One region of the Paenibacillus sp. ALE3 genome, then DNA from elsewhere that is predicted to be linked to it. Evidence: riboswitches for the same ligand, from Rfam matches in the RefSeq annotation. Region 1 holds a riboswitch; the other holds the start of a gene.
What was found. A riboswitch is a leader RNA that binds a small molecule or an ion and turns the genes downstream of it on or off. The one in region 1 is predicted to bind glycine.
Positions count from the first base shown of each region.

Region 2: linked by a shared signal. The riboswitch ahead of ACXHJ2_RS03960 (alanine/glycine:cation symporter family protein) and the one ahead of sdaAB (L-serine ammonia-lyase, iron-sulfur-dependent subunit beta) in region 1 are both predicted to bind glycine.

Region 1 covers NZ_CM134214.1:4,844,695-4,856,525, forward strand. The annotation lists gene ACXHJ2_RS21705 (ABC transporter permease) at 1-681, opposite strand, end outside; gene opp4B (oligopeptide ABC transporter permease) at 719-1,687, opposite strand; gene ACXHJ2_RS21715 (ABC transporter ATP-binding protein) at 1,701-2,627, opposite strand; gene ACXHJ2_RS21720 (ABC transporter ATP-binding protein) at 2,605-3,633, opposite strand; gene ACXHJ2_RS21725 (DUF6359 domain-containing protein) at 3,962-5,566, opposite strand; glycine riboswitch at 5,781-5,895, shown strand; gene sdaAB (L-serine ammonia-lyase, iron-sulfur-dependent subunit beta) at 6,107-6,796, shown strand; gene sdaAA (L-serine ammonia-lyase, iron-sulfur-dependent, subunit alpha) at 6,786-7,685, shown strand; gene ACXHJ2_RS21740 (Ig-like domain-containing protein) at 7,838-10,174, opposite strand; gene ACXHJ2_RS21745 (serine hydrolase domain-containing protein) at 10,312-11,472, opposite strand; gene ACXHJ2_RS21750 (pyridoxamine 5'-phosphate oxidase family protein) at 11,636-11,831, opposite strand, start outside.
Region 2 covers NZ_CM134214.1:856,027-867,857, forward strand. The annotation lists gene ACXHJ2_RS03940 (beta-glucoside-specific PTS transporter subunit IIABC) at 1-1,730, opposite strand, end outside; gene licT (BglG family transcription antiterminator LicT) at 1,956-2,804, opposite strand; gene ACXHJ2_RS03950 (LacI family DNA-binding transcriptional regulator) at 3,038-4,009, opposite strand; gene ACXHJ2_RS03955 (glycoside hydrolase family 1 protein) at 4,219-5,676, shown strand; glycine riboswitch at 5,844-5,928, shown strand; glycine riboswitch at 5,940-6,035, shown strand; gene ACXHJ2_RS03960 (alanine/glycine:cation symporter family protein) at 6,192-7,610, shown strand; gene ACXHJ2_RS03965 (iron-containing alcohol dehydrogenase) at 7,668-8,840, opposite strand; gene ACXHJ2_RS03970 (carbohydrate ABC transporter permease) at 8,988-9,815, opposite strand; gene ACXHJ2_RS03975 (carbohydrate ABC transporter permease) at 9,837-10,712, opposite strand; gene ACXHJ2_RS03980 (ABC transporter substrate-binding protein) at 10,745-11,831, opposite strand, start outside.

The DNA of each region.
Region 1 (11,831 bases):
GATATTTCCCGCAAGACTGAGCGTCAGATTAACAATCACAACAGAGCTGAGATTGGGCAGCACACCCAACCAGATGATCTTCCAATTGGGTGTGCCAAGGGTTTTGGAAGCCTGCACGTAGTCCAGTTCCCGCTCAGACAGCACCTTGGCCCGGATCAGGCGCGCTTTTCCAATCCATAAAAAGGCAGTCATAATAAAAATAAAGGAACCTATGCCGCTTTTGGGCACAATGCTGACAAATACGATAACCAGCATCAAGAATGGAAGCACCAGGATAAAATCAATGATTCGCATGATGATGTTATCAACCAGTCCTCCATAAAACCCAGCCAGTAAGCCCAGCGTCAAGCCGATGGCGGCGGATAACAAAGTAATCGTAAAGCCAATGGTAAAGGAATTGCGGGCCCCAATGACCAGCTGGCCGAATATATCCCTGCCCGCTCGGTCCGTACCCAGCCAATGCACTGAACCGGGAGCTTCGCGGATCGCACCCAAATCGACCGTCGTGACTACATCCTGATTGACAAACAGGACAGAGGCATATATAAAAATCAAGAACAGAGCCACAAATCCAATAGAAATCAAGGCCATTTTGTCACGTACGAGTTCACGACGCAGTACAGACCAGCTAGACGGTGATTTACGAATGATTTCCGGCGAGAAGACTTCCTCCACCTGCATAGACACCATAATCCCTCCTTTTCTCTAGACTTGTTCTCTATTCAATTCGAATGCGGGGATCGACCTTGCTTAGGATGACATCAGATAAAAGGGTCCCTAATAGTGCCAAGAAGCCGGAGATCATGACCAGTGCGTTCACAACTGAAAAGTCCCGTTGGGTGATGGACTGAAGAAATAGCTGGCCCAACCCCGGATAACCAAAAATAGATTCTAGGAAAACGTTGCCCGCAATCACACCCGTCAGATCGTAGCCCAAGAAAGCAGCAATGGGTAATAAAGAGTTTTTGAAAATATGACGGGAATAGATCTTTCCTTCGGGTACCCCCTTGGAACGCGCCGTTTTCACAAAATCCTTCAGACGTGTGTCAATGACCTCATTGCGCAAATACTGAATCGTAGCCGTTGTACTGAGTAATGCGCCTGTAACCGCCGGTAGAATGAGGTGATATGACTTATTCACGTAATATGACCATGTCCCCGGCTCTACACCTACATCCACACTGCCGCTGGTTGGAAACCAGCCAAGCCTGAACCCAAACACGTACAACAACAGCAATGCGAGTATAAATAGAGGTGTCGCAAAGCTGAGATAGGTATACCCGACCACGGTTTTATCCAGCAGACTATGCTGATAACGACCGCTGAGTACTCCCAGCGGAATGGCGATCAGATACGTTAGAACCAGAATCACAACACCCAGAAAGAACGTGTTCCCCAAACGACTGCCAATCAAATCGGTAACGCTAATTTTATGTACATAAGATTTGCCCAGATCCCCATGAGCAAGCTGGACGAGCCAGTTCCCATACTGCACCCACACCGGGTCATTCAATCCCAGTCTTTGCCGCTGTTCTTCCAGTGCAGCCGGATTTAGATTGGGAGTTGAAGTGATGAGCCCTGTCAGGGCATCCCCTGGCATAGCCTTAGCTAGGAAAAATATAAGCACACTCAGTGCAAAAAGTTGAGGGATCATAACCAGCAGCCGGCGCATTGTAAATTTCCACATATTCTGTCCCCCCTTATGGTAGCGCGACTTGATGGGATGAACTTACTGACTTTAGTGCAAACGGCTTTCCACTCGCGTCTAGATGTTTGGGCAGCTCTGACTTGTAAGAGGATAAAAGCTTTTGCCTTTTTTGAGCATTTTCCAGCCGTTTCGCAGGATCGATACTGGGAATGGTGGCAATAAGCCGCTGGGTATACAAATGCTGTGGACGCTCATAAATATCTTGCTCGCTCCCCTGTTCCACTAAGCGACCTCGGTACATGATGCCGATTTGGTCGCACATATGGCGGATAATCCCCAGGTCATGACTAATGAACAAATACGTCAATTTGAACTCCCGCTGCACATCCTTCATAAAATTAAGCACCTGTGCCTGCACAGAAACGTCAAGCGCTGATACGGGCTCATCTGCAATAATCAGTTTTGGGTTTAATGTCAGCGCACGCGCAATCCCGATCCTTTGCCGCTGTCCCCCGGAAAATTCATGCGGATATTTGTAGGCCGCATCAGCGTTCAAGCCAACCTTTTCCAGCAGCATCTGTACTTTCCGCCGTTCTTCCTCATTACTCAGCCTTTCAAAGTTTCGCAGTGGTTCAGCAATGACATCCAATACGCGCTTGCGCGGGTTAAGCGAAGAATAGGGGTCCTGAAAAATCATCTGAATGTCTCTACGCAGCGGATGGCGGTTATTACGACTCAGAGCCGTAAGATCCTTGCCATTAAAAAGAATCTGTCCGCTCGTCAGCTTATTCAGGCCGATAATCGTTCTTCCTGTCGTCGTCTTTCCACAGCCGGATTCTCCTACTAGCCCGTATGTTTGGCCTGCCTCTATGCTGATCGACACGCCATCCACTGCTTTTACCTGATCAACGACACGCTGGAAAAAACCGCCGCGCACCGGATAATGAACCTTCAAATCATTTATCTCTAGTAGTGCCATGAGCAGCCTCTCCCTTTGTCTCATCTTCAAAATGAAAATGTTGGTAACATGTACAGCGGACCCAATGGCCGGGAGAAATTTCACTTAATCGGGGATGGTCTTCATGCATTCTCTGCTGAATCCAAGGAATACGCGAAGCAAAGCGACAGCTATTGCGAGGAATATCTTGCAAGGAGGGAACAATACCACCGATGACATGCAGCGGTTCTCCCTTGGTATGCGATCCCGGCATGGAGGCTAGCAAGGAACGCGTATACGGATGCTGCGGATGCCGAAATAATTCAAAAACATCTGCGCTTTCCACGATTTCTCCGGCATACATTACCACCACACGGTCGGCTACTTCGGCCACAACGCCAAGATCGTGCGTAATCAGAATAATTCCGCTTCCGGTCTCCTGTTGAAGCTGTTTGAGCAAGTCAAGAATTTGCGATTGAATGGTTACATCGAGCGCAGTCGTCGGCTCATCTGCAATAATAAGAGAGGGTCGGCAAGCTATGGCAATCGCGATCATCACACGCTGGCGCATCCCTCCTGAAAGTTCATGCGGATACTGTTCATACACACGTACGGGATTGGGTATATCCACGCTTTCCAGTAGCTCCAGTACACGTTCCCTTTTTTGCTTCGTAGATAGGGACGTATGATAATCGAGATTTTCCTCGATCTGCTTACCAATGCACATTAACGGGTTAAGTGCTGTCAGCGGGTCCTGAAAGATCATGCCAATGCCCGCTCCGCGGATTTTATTCATTTGCCCTGAGGAGAGAGGGATCAGATCCGTGCCTTTAAAAAGAACCTTTCCTTCGACACGTGTTCGCTCCATGTCATGCAGTTGTGGGATCGAAAGCGCCAACGCGCTTTTGCCACAACCGGATTCTCCGACTACAGCCAGCACTTCATTGGGATTGACCGTCAGATCCAGATGGTCGACTGCGGGGTGATATTGATCCTTGATGCGAAAAGATACGGATAATCCCTTAATCTCCAACACGGGTATATTCAATGTGCGCTTCCTCCATTCTCCATGGTCTTGTCCCGCTTATTCTCACCATGTTTGATGTTTAAAACCTCTCATGAACATTACATACCGTTTTTATCGGAATAATTTGAATACATCCTATCACCAGTATATGGATATATCAATTAAGATTATGCTATCAACATCATTTAAAAAATCAATGATCCAGCAGTAGCGCGACTTTCCTGGCACAAAATGTAATCAAATAACCAACCACAGGTTAATTTTCATCACAAAAAAGCCGTTTGATCCCCTACAGAGGATCAAACGGCAAACTAGCACCCAACCACTCACACTGAATTCTTTACGTTTATTACGAAGCCGCTCCATAGGAGCCCGACTTGAACGTTTTTGGATCGTACCATTTGTAGCCTGCTGCTGGAGCAGACCAAGGCTCGGGTTGCGGTTCTGTGGAAGCCGCAGGCTCCTCAAACGGCAGAAGCTTCGTCGGTTGATCCAGCGTTAAACCTGCCACATCGGATAATTTGGTGTAGTCCTGCTTCCACGCAAGCCATTGGACCGTTTGCACCAGGAAGGTGGCATCGTCCACTTCCTTGAAACCATCATATGTCTTTTTCGACTGTCCGTTTTCTTCACGCGCATATTTCGGTGTAGCATCTTCTACAGGGGAAGAATCACCGATAAATGCTGCCTTGCCTTGACCTACCTTGGAGATCGCAGCATAAGGCCCTTCCGCACGGCCTCCACCGTTATAGACACCTTGGTCTACAGCATTACCCCATTTTTTCGTACCTGTAGGGATATAGGCAATTCCTTTGGCTTTGGTAGGATCAATAATAGCCAGCGTAGATCCCGCATGCATGGCAATCGAGCGTACACCCTTGGTAATGCCGAAGGATTGATCTGCGGCTACAATGTCCGTAGCATTCACGTCGCCAAGCGCATTGTAACGGAAACGAACACCAAAGTTGGTCGCCAGCCAATCGGAGCTAGTTAACCCCTGCATCGCCGGTGATGCTGCTTCTTCTGTAGTCATCCCTTTGGCCGGATTAGTATAGGCTCCACGACGGTAGCCATTCATAACCTCAGAGGAATCCCAACGGTTTTTGTTACGGTCCGCATTATAGTGGTCGGAGATGAAGAAAACACTTCCCCCGTTATTCACATATTGCAGCAGGGCAGCCTGCTCGGATGCCTTAAAGGCAACATTCGCTTCACCGATGATGAACACATCATATTGGCGCAGCTTATCATAGGTTATGGCCTGTTCTCCATAAGTAAAAGGAATGGGACGGTTCAGTTGGTCCACTGTAAAACCTACATTACGCAATCCATTGGCAAAGTCGGAGAAGGCGCCTTCAATGACCCAATCTGCTGCCCCAGCCGTCTGTGCGTGCGTATTATCGAACAGCACCTTTTTGCCTTTGCCATCCGGCAGTGTAGTACCGGGTTGACCCGGGTTTCCAGGTTCAGGTTCGCCAGGTTCACCTGGTTCCCCCGGCTCGCTTCCGTTCACCAGTTCAACAGTGCTTGGACTTTTCACTCCACCAAAATTATTGTAGGCGCCAAGTGTACCCGTCACACGGATTTTGCTGCCAATCAGCTCAGGATGGCCTGTTAGCCCAAATTGCCCTCTGTACGCTGATGTCAGCTGTACATCCAATAGATTAGACGTGCTTCGTTCATTGGCCTGGTCGGCAATCAGTACGTTAAAATCATTCGCAAACGGAGAAGAAAAATTAGCCGTTTTCGATCCGGTAGCATGTCCGACGATGTAACCTTCCACCGTCACTGTGCCTCCACTGCCTTGGCGCTGGAGTGCCTCGGCTACTGTCAGTGCTCCCTCCGCTTTGACCTGACCGAATGGAACGAAGATCCCGATCAGCAGCGATACGATCGCTGCCAGATGCAGCACCCCTTTCAAGCGTGAACCTGTGAACCGCAAGCCTTTTACCATACGTCAATATCCCTCCTATAATTCCATAAATGTGCTTGTCCTCTATCAGATTAGCTATCAATCTTCTAATTCCTTCCTGATTTCATCCATAATTATGTAAATTTTAATCTTTTTTATTGGAAACTCGCCTGTTTATGTAAAAATTGAACCCTGCGATTGACACCGAGCACAGCATACATTACGCTAAGAAAGATATGTAGAACGGTATACGCGAATGAAGATGACGGGAGAGTCTGTCCAGGGGCTTACACGCTGGCGGCACCGAAGGAGCAAGACGCCAACACCCGGCTGGCGGATAATCTCTCAGGTCCATGTATCGTCATCTGACGCAACTCTGGAGAGAGCGCAAGCCACCCAAGGGGTAAGGCGGTAAGGACACCGCACGAAACTCTCAGGTAACGAGGACAGAGATAAGGGAAACTTCCTTATCCTGTCCTTTTTTGCGCTCACATTGTACGTCAGCATTAGGAACCGTCATAGCCGCGCAAAAACGCGGAAATACCATATACTATGGTACTAGAACATACAGGGGGCCACACCATGCGTTTCAAAGATGTATTTTCCATTATCGGTCCGGCCATGACCGGACCTTCCAGTTCACACACTGCAGGCGCGGTGCGGCTTGCACGCGTTGCCCGTCACTGGCTCGGGACGCAGCCTGACCGTGCTCGCATGACACTGTACGGCTCCTTCGCCGACACATACAAAGGACACGGTACAGACCTAGCGCTCATCGCAGGACTGCTCAATTACGATACAGACGACCATCGAATTCCAGATGCCGAGCAATGGGCGGAGCAGGCCGGGATGACCGTGGAATTTGCCGTCAGCGGACTACCCGCCCCCCATCCGAACACCGTCCGTTTTGAGCTGTGGAAGGGTGAGGATCAGCGTACACTGCTGGGTTCCTCCATCGGCGGTGGCAGCATCCATGTCCAGCAGCTCAACGAATTCCGAGTCAACCTGACCGGAGAGCTGTCTACGTTGGTGCTTCTTCACTCGGATAAGCCCGGTACATTAGGTGCGGTGACTTCAGCGCTCGGCGCTGCTGACATTAACATTGCCTATATGCACGTGGATCGCAAAGGTCGGGATGGAGAAGCACTTACAGCCATCGAAACGGACAGTCCTCCTACGGCTGAATTAATCGCAAAACTACGATCCTTACCACATATGTACGAAATTAAAACGATTAATTTGAAAAAAGGAGCTGAATCTGATGCGATTTAGCCATCTGCATGAAATCAGCGCTATATGCGCGGAGGAATCCACCACGATTGGCCGCCTGATGATTCAAGAGCAGGTACAAGAGACGAATACAACGGAAGAAGAAATTTTCCGCCAAATGTCTGATTATTATGAAGTCATGAAGGAGGCCGTTCATCGTGGTCAGACGCAAGACACCGTATCCCGCAGTGGATTAACGGGCGGCGACGGCAAGCGCTTAGCCGAATATCTGCGGACAGGGGAAACCTGCTCCGGCGATGCCTCCGCGCTCGCCATGGCTTATGCGCTCTCCGTGTCGGAGGTTAATGCGTCCATGGGGCGCATTGTCGCCACGCCCACTGCAGGTTCATGCGGAGTCATCCCCGGTGTGTTCATTAGTGCGCAGGAGCGGTTCGGCTGGGATGATGAGCATATGGTGCACGGCTTGTTCGCAGCCGGAGCCATTGGCTACGTCATCGCCAACAATTCCTTCATTTCCGGCGCGGAGGGAGGCTGTCAGGCTGAGATTGGTTCAGCCATCGGGATGGCCGCTGGCGCTATGGTCGAGCTACGCGGTGGCACACCTGAGCAGGCCGTTCACGCTGTAGGCCTAGCGCTCAAGAACACGCTCGGCCTGATATGCGACCCCGTCGCCGGACTCGTCGAGATTCCGTGTATCGTGCGCAACGGGCTGGGAGCCGTGACCGCACTTGCCGCAGCGGATATGGCTTTGGCGGGTGTGCGCAGCGCCATTCCGTCTGACGAAGTCATTGACGTGATGCTTGAAGTCGGCAGCGCAATGCCGTCAAAGCACCGCGAGACCGCCAAAGGCGGCTTGGCCCAGACACCGACTGGCAAGCGTTTGACCGAATCCCTTACACGCAACACACTGGCCAAGAAAGATAAGTCGTAGCTTCTAAGCTCTAAACCAACTACTTTTCCTCTACAAAACAAAACGAATATCTCTCCCACACATTAAGGGAAAGAGAATTCGTCCTTAAAAAAAGAGCAAGCATGTCGTCCCTAGACGCATGCTTGCTCCTTTTCTTTTCAATTGATTACAGATTACTGGACAGTTACCTGTACCTTCGTCATTTTACCTGCATATTTCACGGTAATTACAGCTTTGCCTTTGCCCTGTGCTTTAATGTTACCGTCTTTGACCGTCGCAACAATAATTCTGGACGAGGACCAGACAGCCGGCTTGGAGACATCCTTCTCCGACTCATCCTTATACGTGGCTGTAGCCGTAACCTTAGCCAGCTGCCCTGCCTTCAAAGTCAAGGCGACTTCGTCCGTTTGCAGATATTTAAGCGTATCAACATCAACAGGCACGCTGATCACCTTACCGCCGAACTTCGCCTGAATGTTAGCTTTACCGTAGCTGATCGCGGTAACCTGACCTTTTTTGACGGTGGCTACCCTGTAGTTGGACGTTTTCCATTCAGCTTGGGTTGTAACATCCTTTTCTTTACCATCACTGGATTTAACCACAATCGCAATCGTTTTTTGATCCCCGGATTTCAGTGATAACGCAATGGCATCCGCTTCAATCTTTTGTGCTACGTCTACTTCTACCGTAAATGTAATGGTTTGCTTGCCATATGAAGCAGTGATCGTTGCCTTACCGCTAGCATTAGCTTTGATCAAACCTTCGCTAACTTCAACTACTTTTACATTGCTAGTAGTCCAAGTGGCGTCCTTGGTTACGTCTGTTTTTGTACCGCCACTCTTAACGCCTGATACTTTCAGCTGCTTCGTTTCCTGAGCACCGAGTGCAATTACGCGCGAGTCTGTTTCCAGACGGTCTACAAGGCCTACTTGTACGTTTATCGTCAGTTTTTTGCCGTTATAGGTCGCTGTAATAACCGCTTTACCGGCCGCTTTACCCGTAATCGTTCCCTTGGACACAGAAGCAATATCTTCCGCACTTGAAGTCCATTCTGCATCCTTTGTAACATCTTCCTTACGCCCGTCCGCATAAGTAGCCGTCAGAGTCGCAGTATAGTCCTCATTAATATCTATCGTTGCCGTTTTAGAGGACAAAGATAGATCACCAGGTACGTTTACGGATACGGTAGCTGTGGCTGTTTTGCCGCCATAAGAAGCTGTGATCGTTGCCTCACCTGTTTTATAACCTGTGACTTCTCCCCCGCTGACAAAAGCGATATCTTCATTACTGGACTTCCACTCTGCTTTACTTGTGATATCTTCTTCCGTCCCTGTTACATAGGTTGCGGTCAGCTTGAGCTTTTTGGATTCCTTAGCATTCAAGCTGAGCTTGTCCTCGCTTAAATCCAGAAATCTAGAGGTTTCAACATCTGTCTTGATCGAAACCGTCTTATCTCCGTACTTAGCGGTCACTGTAGCCGAACCCGCTCCAATGGCCATAATCGTTCCTTTATTCACTGTTGCAATTTTTTCATCGCTTGATGTCCAAGCAGCTTTATCTGTGATATCTGTTACCGTACCATCCGGGTACACAGCAGATACCTGTATTTTTTTTGATTCATCCAAACGGAGAAAAATATTGGTTTCGCTGGCTTTCAGCTTATTCGTCTGATCCACATCCACCGCAATCGTAGCGGACATCGTGCCATATTTACCTGTGATTGTCGCCTTCCCTGTGCTATAGCCGGTAATAGTGCCTTTCAGAACATCTGCCACGGCTGTATTGCTGGAGCTCCACTCGGCAGACTCTGTAACATCCTGAGTCGATCCATCCGGGAACGTGGCTGTCAATTTAACCTTCTCCGTATCTTTTAACAAAAGAGAAACCTCTGATGTACTGGCATCCAGCCGTTTGACCTGCTCTACCTGTACAGCAATCGTTACGGTCTGTTGTCCATATACAGCCTTAATATTAGCTGAACCTGCTCCCTGAGCAGTAACTAATCCGTTGACTACAGTCGCTACCTTCTGATTATCCGAAGTCCAGGTCGCATCACCTGAAACCTGAGCTGTTGTATTATCACTGTAAGTCGCTGTCAGATTGATCTGTCCTGTACCGCTTGAACGCAAGTTCAGGCTTTGTACATTGGATGTCAGCGCCTTAACCTTTTTCGTTACATGTACCTGAACGGATTGTACCTTCTCCTTATAGGTCGCAATCACAGTGGCTTCCCCTTCAGCTTTGGCTGAAACTGTACCATTGTACACCGTAGCAATAGATGTATTATCACTTTTCCAATCTGTGCTTACGGTTACATTTGAGGTTGTCCCATCGCTATAAACAGCCGTTGCCGTCAACGCAGCTGTATCCCCCTGTTGCAAAGTTACCTCGTTAGACGAAAGGACAATCTTGGAAAGCACTGCTTCTGCTGCAGATGCAAACCCTGCATATGATGTAAAACTTGAAATCAGGATGACCAACGCCAGAAAACCGGACCATCTATTCTTCAAAATCTAATTCCCTCCCATTTCAAAGCTAAAAATTAAGGATTTCGCAAAATCCCTACACCTACGTTTTATGTCGTCATATGGAAAAGAATAGTTTAGACTTTAGAGAAAATTTGGTCCTTATTAACTAGAATCGGAACTTACAGACAGCTATAAGCTGCTGCACGAATTCTTAAATGGTGGTACTCTTCCATATTGGGATCAAGCTGATGCATATAAACGACGGAGAACTGTTCGCTCGGATCTATAGAAACCCAGGTGCCTGCCATTCCCGTCCAGCCAAATTCTCCAATCGAGCTGTTTGCATGCCCAGCCGCTTTATCCATTAACGTGCGTACACCCAGCCCATAGCCATAACCTGTATGGTATGAATTGGTGAAATCCGATAGTTGAGCTGTATTCAGATGATTTGTACGCATTAAATCAATGGTTTTTCTCCCCAATAAGTTCACACCTTTTACCGTGCCGCCATTTGACATCATTTGTGAAAATGTGAGGTAATCTTTGACTGTCGAATATAAACCTGCGCCTCCACCTTCATATATAGCATCTGGCTGATGATATTCATCCAGGAAACCCTCAATTTTTTCAAGTTTTCCGGCGTCTGTCCGTTGATACATGGAAGCCATCCGCGATTCAATATCTCCACGATAACGGTAACCTGTATTGTTCATTCCAAGCGGATCAAAGATTTCATCCTTCAAAAATTGCCCTAATGATTTACCTGAAATGACTTCAATAAGACCAGCAACAAGATCGTGGCCATATCCGTATAACCATCGTGTTCCTGGTTCAAATGCAAGCGGAACTTCAGAAAGCGCTTTAATTTCTGTGCGCAGGTCATATTTCCCCTGCTTCTCCTTTAATGCTGTAATGACCTTATGCATAGCTTTTCCTGTTTCTGAAAACTCAGAAGCATACGGAATTCCTGCACTCATATTGAATATATGCTTAATCAAAATAGGGTTATCCGCCTTATCAATGTAGGTGTGTCCGTTAGGAGCAGTTTTGAATACATACGAATTACGATACTCAGGTAAATATTCATACAAAGGCTCATTCAATAAAAATTGTCCGCGTTCGTATAGCATAAGTGCAGCCGCACATACAACGACCTTTGTCATAGAAAACAAGCGATACACGGTATCTTCAGTAATCGGTTTCCGAGTTTCCACATCAGCATATCCATGATACCCTTCATACAACACTTGACCATTTTGTGCAATGGCACAACCACACCCTGCCGGCCCATTCGCTAAGAATCGTTGCAATAGCTGATCTACCTTGTCAAAACGAGACATTTTCATCCCTCCTATTTTCCTTCAAAAGAAACAAGCTTCCCCTCACGCTCTAATTCCTGTTCTAACAAGCCCAACCTGACTCCTTGTAAGCGCTTATTCCCTTGCATCTATTTTAACGGTAAACTTGGTAATTACAAAGATGATTTGTCATAATCAGATAGCTTTATACCAACAACTCTGCCACCGTCTCTTTCCAGCGATTGATCACCGATTCCGGCTCCTTGAGGCGAATTGTGACACCTGTCAAGATATCCGCATATTGAGCCGAATCTTCTCTGGCCGCAAAAACATGGGCCGCAAATCGCTCACGTACATGCTTGGCTCCGGGTAAAGCAGGCAGATGTTCCAGCGACAACCGC
Region 2 (11,831 bases), 1.8 Mb from region 1:
ATTTGTTTGATATCAAATTCAAGCAACAACTGCCCTTGCTTCACCACATCACCCTCTTTGACGCGCTTGTCAAAGAATTGTCCTTTCAGCTTCACCGTATTAACACCAACGTGAATCAGAATTTCTGCTCCGTCATTGGAAGTAATACCGATGGCATGTCCGGTCGGGAATACGGTCGTAATCGTTCCGTTAACCGGAGATGTCAGCACACCCTCTGTAGGATCGATCAAGATTCCTTTCCCCATAGCGCCTGAAGCAAAAGCAACATCAGAAGATTGTTCCAATGGGAGCACTTTACCTTGCAACGGACTTACGAGGATTTCCTTTTCGATTGTTACTTCTTTTTTTACGGGTGCTGTTTCTGTTTTTACAGCTTCTTCTTTTGGATCATCAAAGCCCAAAATCATAACCAATACAACTGCGAGTACAAAGGCAACAAGTAAGCCGAGGACAACCCACAAGAATCCAGCTCCAAAATAAGTTGGAAGCGCCAGTAAACTAGGCAGGGAGAAGGATTTTGCAGTCGCTCCACCGGAAGCAATAATCGCGCCCCCAATACCACCAGAAATACAAGCATAAATGAACGGCTTTTTCAATTTCAAAGTTACACCATAAATCGTAGGTTCAGTAATCCCGAATACAGCTGCCAGTGTAGAGGAACCAGCCAAAGCCTTCATTTGAGTATTTCGTGATTTCAGGAATACCCCCAGTGTTGCACCAGCTTGAGAAAGTACGGCTGCTGTAAGCATTGGAAGCATCGTGTCATAACCCAATGTTTGAATATTGGACAGCATAATAGGAACGAAGCCCCAGTGTACGCCGAAAATAACAAATACTTGCCAGAATGCCCCAGCAACAGCCCCGGCGATCAATGGGCTTAAATTGTATACCCATGTAAAACCGTTCGCCAAGCCTTGACTAATCAGGTTACCGACTGGACCAAAGGCCAAAAACGTCAATGGAACAACGACCAGCAGTGATAGCATAGGTACGATAATGTTTTTAACTGATTGATGAACAAAGGAATTAAACCAGCGTTCCACATAGGATTGTACCCATACCGCGAGAATAATTGGGATTACACTGGAACTGTATTTTATCAGAATGATTGGAATCCCGAGAAAAGCCAGTTTTGCCGGATTGTCCACCGCTGCAATAACATCCGGGTACACGAGTGCTCCAGCAACTGCGACTGATACAAAGGCATTGGTCTTAAATTTACGGGACGATGTAATAGCTAGAAATATAGGCAAGAAATAAAATACGCTGTCCGAAGCGGCGTTCAGAATGAGATACGTACCGCTTGCAGTATCAATCCAATGAAGCGACGCAATTAAGGCCATAATCCCTTTGAGCAAACCTGCTCCGGCAAGAGCACCCAAGAGAGGGGAGAAAATGCTGGAAATGATATCGACCGCTTTGCCGAGAAAATTCGTTTTTTCGGAAGATTCTTCTTTTTTCGCATTTGGATTATCCGCATCCTGCAGATTTGTTTCTGCCATCATATGCTCAAAGACTTGGCCTACATTGTTACCGATGACCACTTGGAACTGTCCGCTGCTTTCCACCACTGTAATGACACCAGGCGTTGCTTCCAGTGCAGCTTTGTCCGCTTTTGTGCGATCCTTTAATTTAAATCTCAAGCGTGTAGCGCAATGGAATACCGAATTGACATTCTCTTCGCCGCCAACGAGAGTCACTATTTTTTTGGATAGCTCTTTATCACTCATGTTCAGAACTCCTTAAGTGTTATTCTTGCTACTGATAGGATTTACCGTTTACTGCTGTTGCTAAGATGCGCCGGCGTGCATCTTTATAACCTTGTAAACAAGAAAAACCTAAACTCGTGGTGAAAACGACGCACTCCTTCTATGAGGGAACGTTGATTTCACCATCAGTTTAGGTTTTGCCTGCCTTACCAGTCACAATCCATGAACGATGAGGATATGAAGTTTTTAGCCTGATATGTTATTACGCTCAGTTACCCGATGAATGTGAATCGTTAGATATACATATTCATCTTTGCTTAAATATTGATCATATGTTTTTTCTAGATATTCATTAATTTTTTGGGCACAAGCAAAAGCTTCGGTATATGTTTGCTTTACCTGGTTGTACAAAAATTCTTCACCACTGTGAATAACCTCTTTACGAATCACTCGCATTGCAAAATATTGCAAATGGGTCAAAAATCTCGAATAGCTAAAAGAAGACTCATCCAGCACAATCCCATAATGATACGTAATAATGTTCAATATGTGTTGGACAATCTCGGTCATTTTCAGTGTAGCCTTCATCTCGTTACCGTCGATCCGTGCATTCACCATATGCAATGCAATAAATCCCGCTTCGTCTTCGCCCAATTTTACACCGAGCGTATTTTCTATTTTTTGCAGAGCATCCAGTCCAACTGCAAATTCTTTTTTATAAAAGCGTTTAATTTCATACAGCATCGCGTTTTTGAGTGCTAATCCTTTTTCTTCCCGCTGTATGGCAAAATGAATATGGTCGGTCAATGTTAAATAAATGTTATCACTTAACTCCGTATCCAGCACTTCTGCTGCATGGGTCACGATTTCATTCACGACCTCCAGATGAGACACGGGAATATCGTTCAGCAGCTCAGTTAGTCTGGCCGTGAACTCGTTTTCATTTAACATGAAAATCTTATCTATTTTATGATCATCGACTTGGTCGCCAGCCACCTTTTTGAAGGAAATACCTCTTCCCATGACGATAACCTCTTTGCCTTTATCATTTTTAGTCAACAGGACGTTGTTATTGAGCACCTTCTCAATAATCATTGAAGTTCCCCCTCCCATCCTTTACCAATAAAAAATGCCCAAGCACAATTCAATACTATTGTTAGCAATAGCACTCAATTGAACTCAGGCATTGCCCGCATCACCGGTCACAATCCTTCGATATAGTGCTATTGTAGCACAAAAAAAAGCGATTTCAACATGTTTTATTCTCTTTCGACAAAAAATATTTTATATTAAGGCCCATTTGCCTAGTTTGCGAGCCAACTGTGCTCTTAAGTGGTTGTACGCTCAATGAGGCTGTATTCCAGTGAATGAAGCTCCATCTGGCGTCCAATCAGCTGAGGAGAAAGCATGAAAAAAGCATTTTGTGCCTGAGCCATTATGGGATTTTGAACCGTTGTAATTCCCATCGTGTGCGCCAGCTCCGTGTTATCAAACCCAATAATCGCCAGATCTTCTGGTACCTTCAGCAATTGTCTGCGCGCTTCGCAGAGAATGCCCACTGCTACATAATCGTTTGCACACAAAATAGCCTCCGGAAATTCCTCACGATGCTGTAATAAATTGCGCACAACCTGTTCGCCGTCACGAATGTTATAAATAGAAGAATAGTTCCAGTGCTGCAACACTGGCAGATTGTGTTCACTCATGATCTGCTCATAAGCTCGTTGTCTACTGTGAGTATTGATGCTGCTTGGACGACCAAAAGCATTGGCTATACGTGTATAGCCTTTTTGTATCAAATGTTTGAGCGCTAACATATATCCTTCATACTGATCCATTGCGACGGAGCGAATATCGGTATGCTCCATTCGTTGCCATGCCACGATCGGTCCATATTTGCAATAGGTACTCAAAAAATCAGTGTCATTCACGCAGGAAATGATGACCAGCGCATCGACTCTTTTTCTTTTTAAATCCTCGAAAGCTTGAAGCTCTTTCTTTTTGTCTTCTCCCGAAGTATAAATAATGGTTTGAAATTCATATTGTCCTGCGATTTCTACAAAGCTGTCCAGAAATGCCAGAACAATTTCATTAATAGTTGATGTGATGATACCAATCTGAAGCGTTTGGCCCTTGGATAAAGAAATCGCATTCCGATTAGGAACATAATCTAATTCCTGCATGATTTTTAAAATTTTAGTTCTGGTTTCGTGGCTTACATGGGGGGACTGATTTAACACTCTGGATACCGTAGCTTTGGAAAAGCCCGCCAGTTTTGCAATTTGATCAAGATTCGACATGATGCTTCTCCTCACCTAAGAAAAAAATACTTGACATGAAACGCGTTACAACAATTAGGATGCTTATGAGGGTATTACGTCTATTTTAAAGCATCTATCGGTGCATTTCAAAGGATAACGGTTACCGTTAGTTATTGATTCGCATTGCAGCACCTGATGGGTTATTGACTAGAGTGAAAACATTAGATAAGAAAAGAGGTTTTCATACCATGACGAAGACGCTAAAAGGATTCCCGCAAAACTTCCTATGGGGCGGGGCAACTGCAGCCAACCAATTGGAAGGTGCTTTTGACGTAGATGGAAAAGGCCTGTCCAGCGCAGACATGATAGCCTATGTACCTAAGGCAGAACGTAAAAACGATCATGCTATAGAAATTTCGTCTGAACGACTGGAGAACATCTTGGCAGGGAAGGTAAACGCCCGTTTTCCAAAGCGTGAAGGTGTGGACTTCTACCACCGCTACAAAGAAGATATTGCTTTGTTTGCAGAAATGGGCTTTAAAGTATTCCGGATGTCCATCCACTGGTCGCGGATTTTCCCGAATGGATATGATGCCGAGCCGAATGAAGCAGGATTGCAATTTTACGACAATGTATTCGATGAGCTGCGCAAGTATGGTATTGAGCCGTTGGTAACATTGTCACATTATGAAACACCGCTAGGTCTGACACAGAAGTATAATGGCTGGTTGGGACGCGAAGTCGTAGATCATTACGTAAAATATGCCGAAACGGTATTTACACGTTATAAGGATAAAGTAAAATACTGGCTGACCTTTAACGAAATCAATGTTATGACCATGAGTCCGTTTACTGGCGGCGGTGTGGTTATTGACCGTGTAGAAAACAAGCAACAAGCGATATATCAAGCATTGCACCATCAATTTGTAGCAAGTGCACTGGCGACCAAACGGGGACATGAGATCATTCCGGGTGCTCAGATCGGCTGTATGCTGGCTCGCATTGAAAGCTACCCACATACGTGTAACCCAGAGGATATTCTGAAAGCACAGCATGAAAATCAAATGAACCTGTTCTTTACGGATGTGCATGCTCGTGGGGAGTATCCCAACTATATGAACCGCTATTTTGAAGAAAATAATATTGTGATCCAGACAGAACCCGGCGATGCTGAAATTTTGAAAAATAATACGGTTGATTTTATCTCATTTAGCTACTATATGACCTTGACCGTATCGGCAGGTCCAGAAGGAGAAAAGGCAGCAGGGAACCTGATTGGCGGTGTGAAAAATCCGTATTTGCAGTCCTCCGATTGGGGATGGCAGATTGATCCGATCGGCCTGCGTGTTACACTAAATACGTTTTATGACCGTTACCAAAAGCCGCTGTTCATCGTGGAAAATGGCCTGGGTGCGTACGATAAGGTAGAAGAGGACGGCTCTGTGCATGACACGTATCGCATTGATTACTTGCGTCAGCATATTGCCCAAATGAAGGAAGCCATTGCTGACGGTGTTGATCTGATTGGTTACACCAGCTGGGGTCCTATCGACCTTGTGAGCATGTCTACTTCCGAAATGTCCAAGCGCTACGGATTTATTTACGTTGATCTGGATGATGACGGTAACGGAACGCTCCAACGCTCCAAAAAGGACTCATTTAACTGGTATAAAAATGTGATAGCAACCAATGGTGAAGAATTGTAATTCTATATCGTTTTGGGGGGTACAGCAGAGAAAATCCTTAGGATGCAATCTGCTGTACCCGCTTTTTGTATAGACACCCTATTGATTTGTCAGAGGGCTTCACAAATTTTTCACTTGTAATACGCTGAAAGTTTTCTGTATAATAAATAAAAATTTCATATGTCTGGTTGATGTTTGCGGGAGATGGAACGAAAGTTCCGACCGAAGGGGCAAAACTCTCAGGTGCTTAAGCTGATTTACAGCAACAAGCAGGGACCGTAAACGGACAGAACTCTGGAGAGACCCTTAATTGGGCGCCGAAGGTGCACCGCAGATTATCATCTGCTTAAACTCTCAGGCAAAAGGACAGAGACGCGAATAACCTGTGACAGGGAGTGCCCTAGGCTTTTATGAGCTTTTTAGAGGTAGAATCCTGCACCAGATGGTTTATTTTTCGTGCCTTTAACCTCTCCAGGAGTCGAATCAACGGATTTGACTCTTTTTTGTTTTCTAATATGCTGGAGGAGCGGGTTGAAATGAATTTGGTACATGTGTTAGAAACGATTAGCAGTTGGATATGGGGGGCGCCTCTCATCGTCCTTGTCATGGGAACGGGGTTATGGCTGACCATACGTCTAAAAATGTTGCAGGTATTCCGCCTGCCTCTGGCGATCAAGCTCATCGGTAAGGCCCCGAATGAAGGCAGCGGGGATGTAAGCAGCTTTGCGGCTTTGAGTACGGCGCTGGCGGCTACCGTTGGTACAGGAAGTATTGTCGGCGTAGCGACAGCCATTAAGCTGGGCGGGCCGGGTGCCTTGTTCTGGATGGTCGTTGCAGCCTTCTTTGGGATGGCGACGAAATACGCGGAAGGTGTACTTGCGGTAAAATACCGGGTGAAGGATCGGAATGGACAATTCTCCGGCGGCCCGATGTATTATATTGAAAAAGGCCTGGGACGCCGCTTTAAACCGTTGGCGATGCTGTTTGCTTTCTCGGGGATGCTGGTTGCGTTGTTCGGGATCGGAACATTTCCTCAGGTCAAGGCGATTGTATCCTCCACTGAAAACAGTTTTGGCGTTCCGCCGATTGTAACGGCACTGACTATTGCTGTCCTTACAGCTCTTGTCACCATCGGAGGACTCAAAAGCATTGCCAAGGTATCGACGAAGGTCGTTCCTTTTAAAACAGGCTTGTACGTACTGATTTGTATCATTGTACTGATTCGGTTTGCTGACCAGCTTCCTGCCGCAATCGCGCTTGTGCTTCATTCGGCATTTTCAACTACATCGGCAACGGGTGGATTTGCAGGAGCTACGATTATGCTGGCCATGCGCAGCGGGGTAGCCAGAGGCATTTTTGCCAATGAGGCTGGATTGGGAAGCGCACCGATTGCAGCCGCAGCTGCCAAAACCAAATGGCCTGCGGAACAAGGGCTGATTTCCATGACGGGTGTGTTTATTGATACGATGGTTATTTGTGTGATGACCGGGTTGACGCTACTGGTCAGCGGGGTGTGGAGCGGGCCTACCGATGCAGGTTTGATGACTCAGCAAGCATTTTCCAGTGCATTTCCGCTGGGAGCAGAACTGCTCACCATCATCCTGATTATGTTCGCATTCACCACCATGCTCGGCTGGAACTATTACGGAGAACGCTGTGTTGAATATTTGCTTGGGGTCAAGTGGATTAAACCATACCGTTATCTGTTCATCGTACTGGTTGGCGGGGGCGCGTTCATCAAGCTCGATGCCATCTGGCTGCTGGCAGATATTTTTAACGCAATGATGGCTTTTCCGAACCTGATTGCACTGCTCGGCTTGTCAGGCATTGTCGTTGCAGAAACCCGAACCTATATGAATTCTTTGTATCCTAATAAGAAAAAGGGCATTCTTGCAGGTGCCAATGTAGGGGCGGCTATCCAAGTAGAAGAAAAAGGACAAACGATCAATTCATAAATAATAAAAGGGAGTGCTCTCAGCCATCACAGGCTTGAGGACACTCTCTTTTAATTGTTATAACGATGCACGCAAAATAGCTAAAATATCTTCCTGTTTCAGCTTTTGATAATTACCGAAACCTCCGTGCTCCATTTCACGGGCCGCAATGCTTGCGATGTTTTCCAATTGTTCATCATTAATGTTGTAATCGGCCAGGGTAGAAGGGGCACCAAGACTTGTCCAGAACGCACTTAGACGGTCAATACCTTCCAAGGCAATTTCTCTGTCAGTTTTACCTACAGTGTCCAAGTCGAACATACTGAGCATCAGCCGCTTCATGCGTGCAGCATCCTGATCCACTGTATGTCTCATCCAGTTGGGAAACAGAATCGCTAGACCGCCAGCGTGAGGAATATCATATACAGCAGATAGTGCATGTTCAATGGTATGCGAAGCCCAATCCCCGAAGTAGCCCATTTGCAGCGTACCGTTCAGGGCAATCGTCCCAGCATATAATATCGTTTCGCGATGCTCATAGTTGTGCAAATCCTCCAGCAGCTTAGGTGCCGTTTCAATCACGGTTTGCAGCACGGAAAAGCACATACGATCTTGCAGCGGTGTATTTTTAACATTGTGAAAGTACTGTTCAAAGACGTGGCTCATCATATCCACCATGCCATAAACCGTCTGATCACGTGGCACAGAAAAGGTGTTTTTCGGGTCCAAGATGGAGAATTTAGGATGCGTCACCGCGCTGCCCCACACGTATTTCTCGTTCGTTTCCCAGCTGGTGATGACAGAATCCGGATTCATTTCCGAACCCGTGGCGGCGAGTGTAAGGATGGTACCGAAGGGCAAAGCCTGGGTTGGCATATGTTTTTTGTTGATAATATCCCACACATCGCCGTCATATTCAGCCCCTGCTGCGATGGCTTTGGTGCAATCAATAACGCTTCCGCCGCCAACTGCAAGCAGGAAGTCTATTTTTTCATTTCGGCAAATCTCGATGCCCCTCTTAACGGTAGACAAGCGCGGATTGGGTTCAACGCCCGCCAATTCATGAATGTTGAGGTACAGAGGCTCTAACGCGTTTAATACCTGTTCATACAAACCATTTCGCTTGACACTTCCGCCTCCATATACCAGCAAAATGTTTTTGCCGTAATTCAACAGCTCTTGCTGCAATTGTTCAATTTGATTTTCTCCAAAAATTAATTTGGTGGGATTATAATATGTGAATTTGTTCATCTGGAAGGTTCCCCTCAGTTCATAGTTCATGTTCAAATGGTAATCTCTTATCTTGACTAGCTCGTTAATATCTGACTTGGCCATGTAAGCTATTTGAAATGACGATTAACAATTATACATGAAAAGAATAAGGGGAATCAAGTGAAGCTAATCTTTGATCGCTCCAGCGGCAAGATCGGAAATAAACTGGCGGCTGATAAAAAGAAACAAAATAATAAGAGGGAGTACAGCCAGCAGGGTGCCAGCAATGACCATCGCATAGTCCGTATTGTAAATCCCGTTCAACTGGGACAATGCAATCTGGAGCGTAAATTTGCGCTCATCCGTTAAAACGATTAACGGCCATAAGTAATCATTCCAAGCTCCTATAAAGGTAAATGCGCCGAGAAAAGCGAACGCAGGTCTTAAAATCGGTAGTGCTACATTCCAGTACAGCCGAAAAAAGCTGCACCCGTCCATACGCCCCGCATCCAGCAGCTCTTTGGGAATGGATTCTTCTGCATACTGGCGGATCCAGAAAATGCCGAAAGCATTTACCATACCTGGGATGATGAGCGCTTTGAACGTACCTACCCATCCAAAGGAAGCCATCATGACAAAGGAAGGGACGAGCGAAAGTTGTGAAGGGACCATCATTGTTGCAAGCAGTATGACGAATAGCCCCTTTTTGCCCGGAAAATCAAACTTGGCGAATGCAAAACCAGCCAGTGAATCAAAAAACAGCACCAATACGGTAACAGAACTGGCTACAAAAAGGGTATTAAAAAAAGCTCCAGCAAAATCAATCTGCTGCAATACTCTCGTTATGTTATCCAGGAAGTGGCTACCGAACCACAATTGTGGCGGAAAACGATAGATGTCTGAGGTTGTACGGGTCGCCATGACGATCAGCCAGTAAAACGGAAACATCGACAGGATGATCCCCACCAACAGCCCGGCATATAGAACAATGGATTTTGCACGTGTCTGCATCATGTTGTGACGCTCCTTCCATCGTTATTTTTTACCTTGAACGAGTTTCCAATTGATGATGGAGAATACGGCAATGATGAGAAACATACCCCATCCGACGGCAGCACCATATCCAAAATAGTTGTTGATGAACGACTCGCGGTACAGGTATAAAACGATGGTCATGCCACTTGCCCCGGAACCGCCGTCATTACCGACCAGAACCTGTGGCTCAGTGAAGAGCTGCATACCGCCGATGGTGGACGTAATGACCGTAAACAAAATCACTGGACGCAACATGGGAATGGTGATGCGGAAAAAAGCCTGTGCTCCGGTTGCGCCGTCTATTTTGGCGGCCTCATACAGCACATGCGGAATACTCTGGAGTCCAGCCAGATAGATGATGGCGTTGTAGCCCATCCATCTCCAGACGACCATGGAAGAAATGGCGATTTGGATACCCCACGGCACATTGAGCCATTGGATCATAGGTAGCCCCAAAAGCTGCAGAAGATAGTTGAGAAATCCAAAATTGTTGGCAAATAAGGCGCCGAAGATGATGGCAACAGCAACAATAGACGTCACATTGGGCAGGAAGAATCCAACTCGCCATAAGGTGCGCAATTTCACAAAAGGGGCATAAAGCAGAAAGGCAACAATAAGGGCTAGCAGTAGCATTGGAATCGTGGCATACACCCAGATCACAAACGTATTGCCTACAGCCTGCCAAAATTCGGTGTCTGTCACAAGGTAACGAAAGTTACCCCAACCGTTATAGGTCATGTCTCCGATCCCGTCCCATTTGTGAAACGCCAGGTACAATGAAAAACCAATCGGAAACAAGCCAAAGATGGCAAACAGCAGATAAAATGGCGAGATCGCAGCATAAACGGCCCGGTGCTTCCAGATTTCTCTCAGCATATTGTCCACACGCCTTTTTTGGATTTTGTTTTTTACCGCTGTAATTCCCGTTCAATTCGTTGCATCGTTTCCGACCATAATGCGTCGGGATCGGCATCTTGTTTGGCCACATTGGAAAGGCGGCGGGTCACTATGCCATGGATGACAGGATAGCGCTCGCCGAAATAGCTGCTTTTCACATGACGTGCGGAGGCGGCAAAAATGAGACCAGTGGCCTGACCACCAAAGAAAGGCTCGGGTGTCTCCATGACTGGATCGTCATAGACGCCGGGAGTGGATGGGAACAGCCCGATTTTGTGGTAGGCTTCCAGTTGGTGTTCCGGGTTTTGCAGCCAGGTCAGGACTTCAAAGGCTTCTTTGGGGTGTTGGCTGGATTTGAGGATAGAGATGAAAGAACCTCCCAGATTGCCGTCTCCTCCAGGAGCCCGAGCGACTCTCCATTTGCCTGCTGTATCCGGTGCAGCCTCTGTGAGAACTTGCTTCATCCAGATTGCCCCTACGAACGAGGCGATTTTACCGTTATTGACTGAAGCGTTCCATTCGGGAGTCCAGCCATCCGCATTGGCGAGCAGATGCTTCCTGTGGAAATCCACAGCGGTTTTCCAGCCTAGGCGGATGTCAGGAGATTGATTGCCGATATAACTTCCGTCCGGCTTGAAGTATAGGTTCGTATGCTGAGCAAGCACTTGATTGTAAACGTTTACAATATTATCAGCCAAAAACGAACGACTTCCGAATTTCTGACGAAGTTGTTCTCCGGCTGCCATGTAATCATCCCATGTACGGATAGAGGAACTGACCTGTTCAGGATCACTAGGTAAGCCCGCCTGTTCAAACAGGTCGCTACGATAGAAGAGGGCGGTGGGCCCAGTATCCATAGGAAATGCAATCATTTTACCATCAGGAGTGATCCCCTGATTCCATTTCCATTCCAAATATTGATCCTTCAGGCGGTCTGCTCCGAGTTCCCTTAAATCATAAAAACGATCCGCACTGGGGAACAGCTCCACCATCCAGTCGTTCAGAGCTACGATGTCTGGTTCACCGGAACGAGCTGCGAGCGTTGTCTTCAGTTTGGCTTTAAAGTCACCGCCTATTTTTTGAGTTTTTAATTCAATG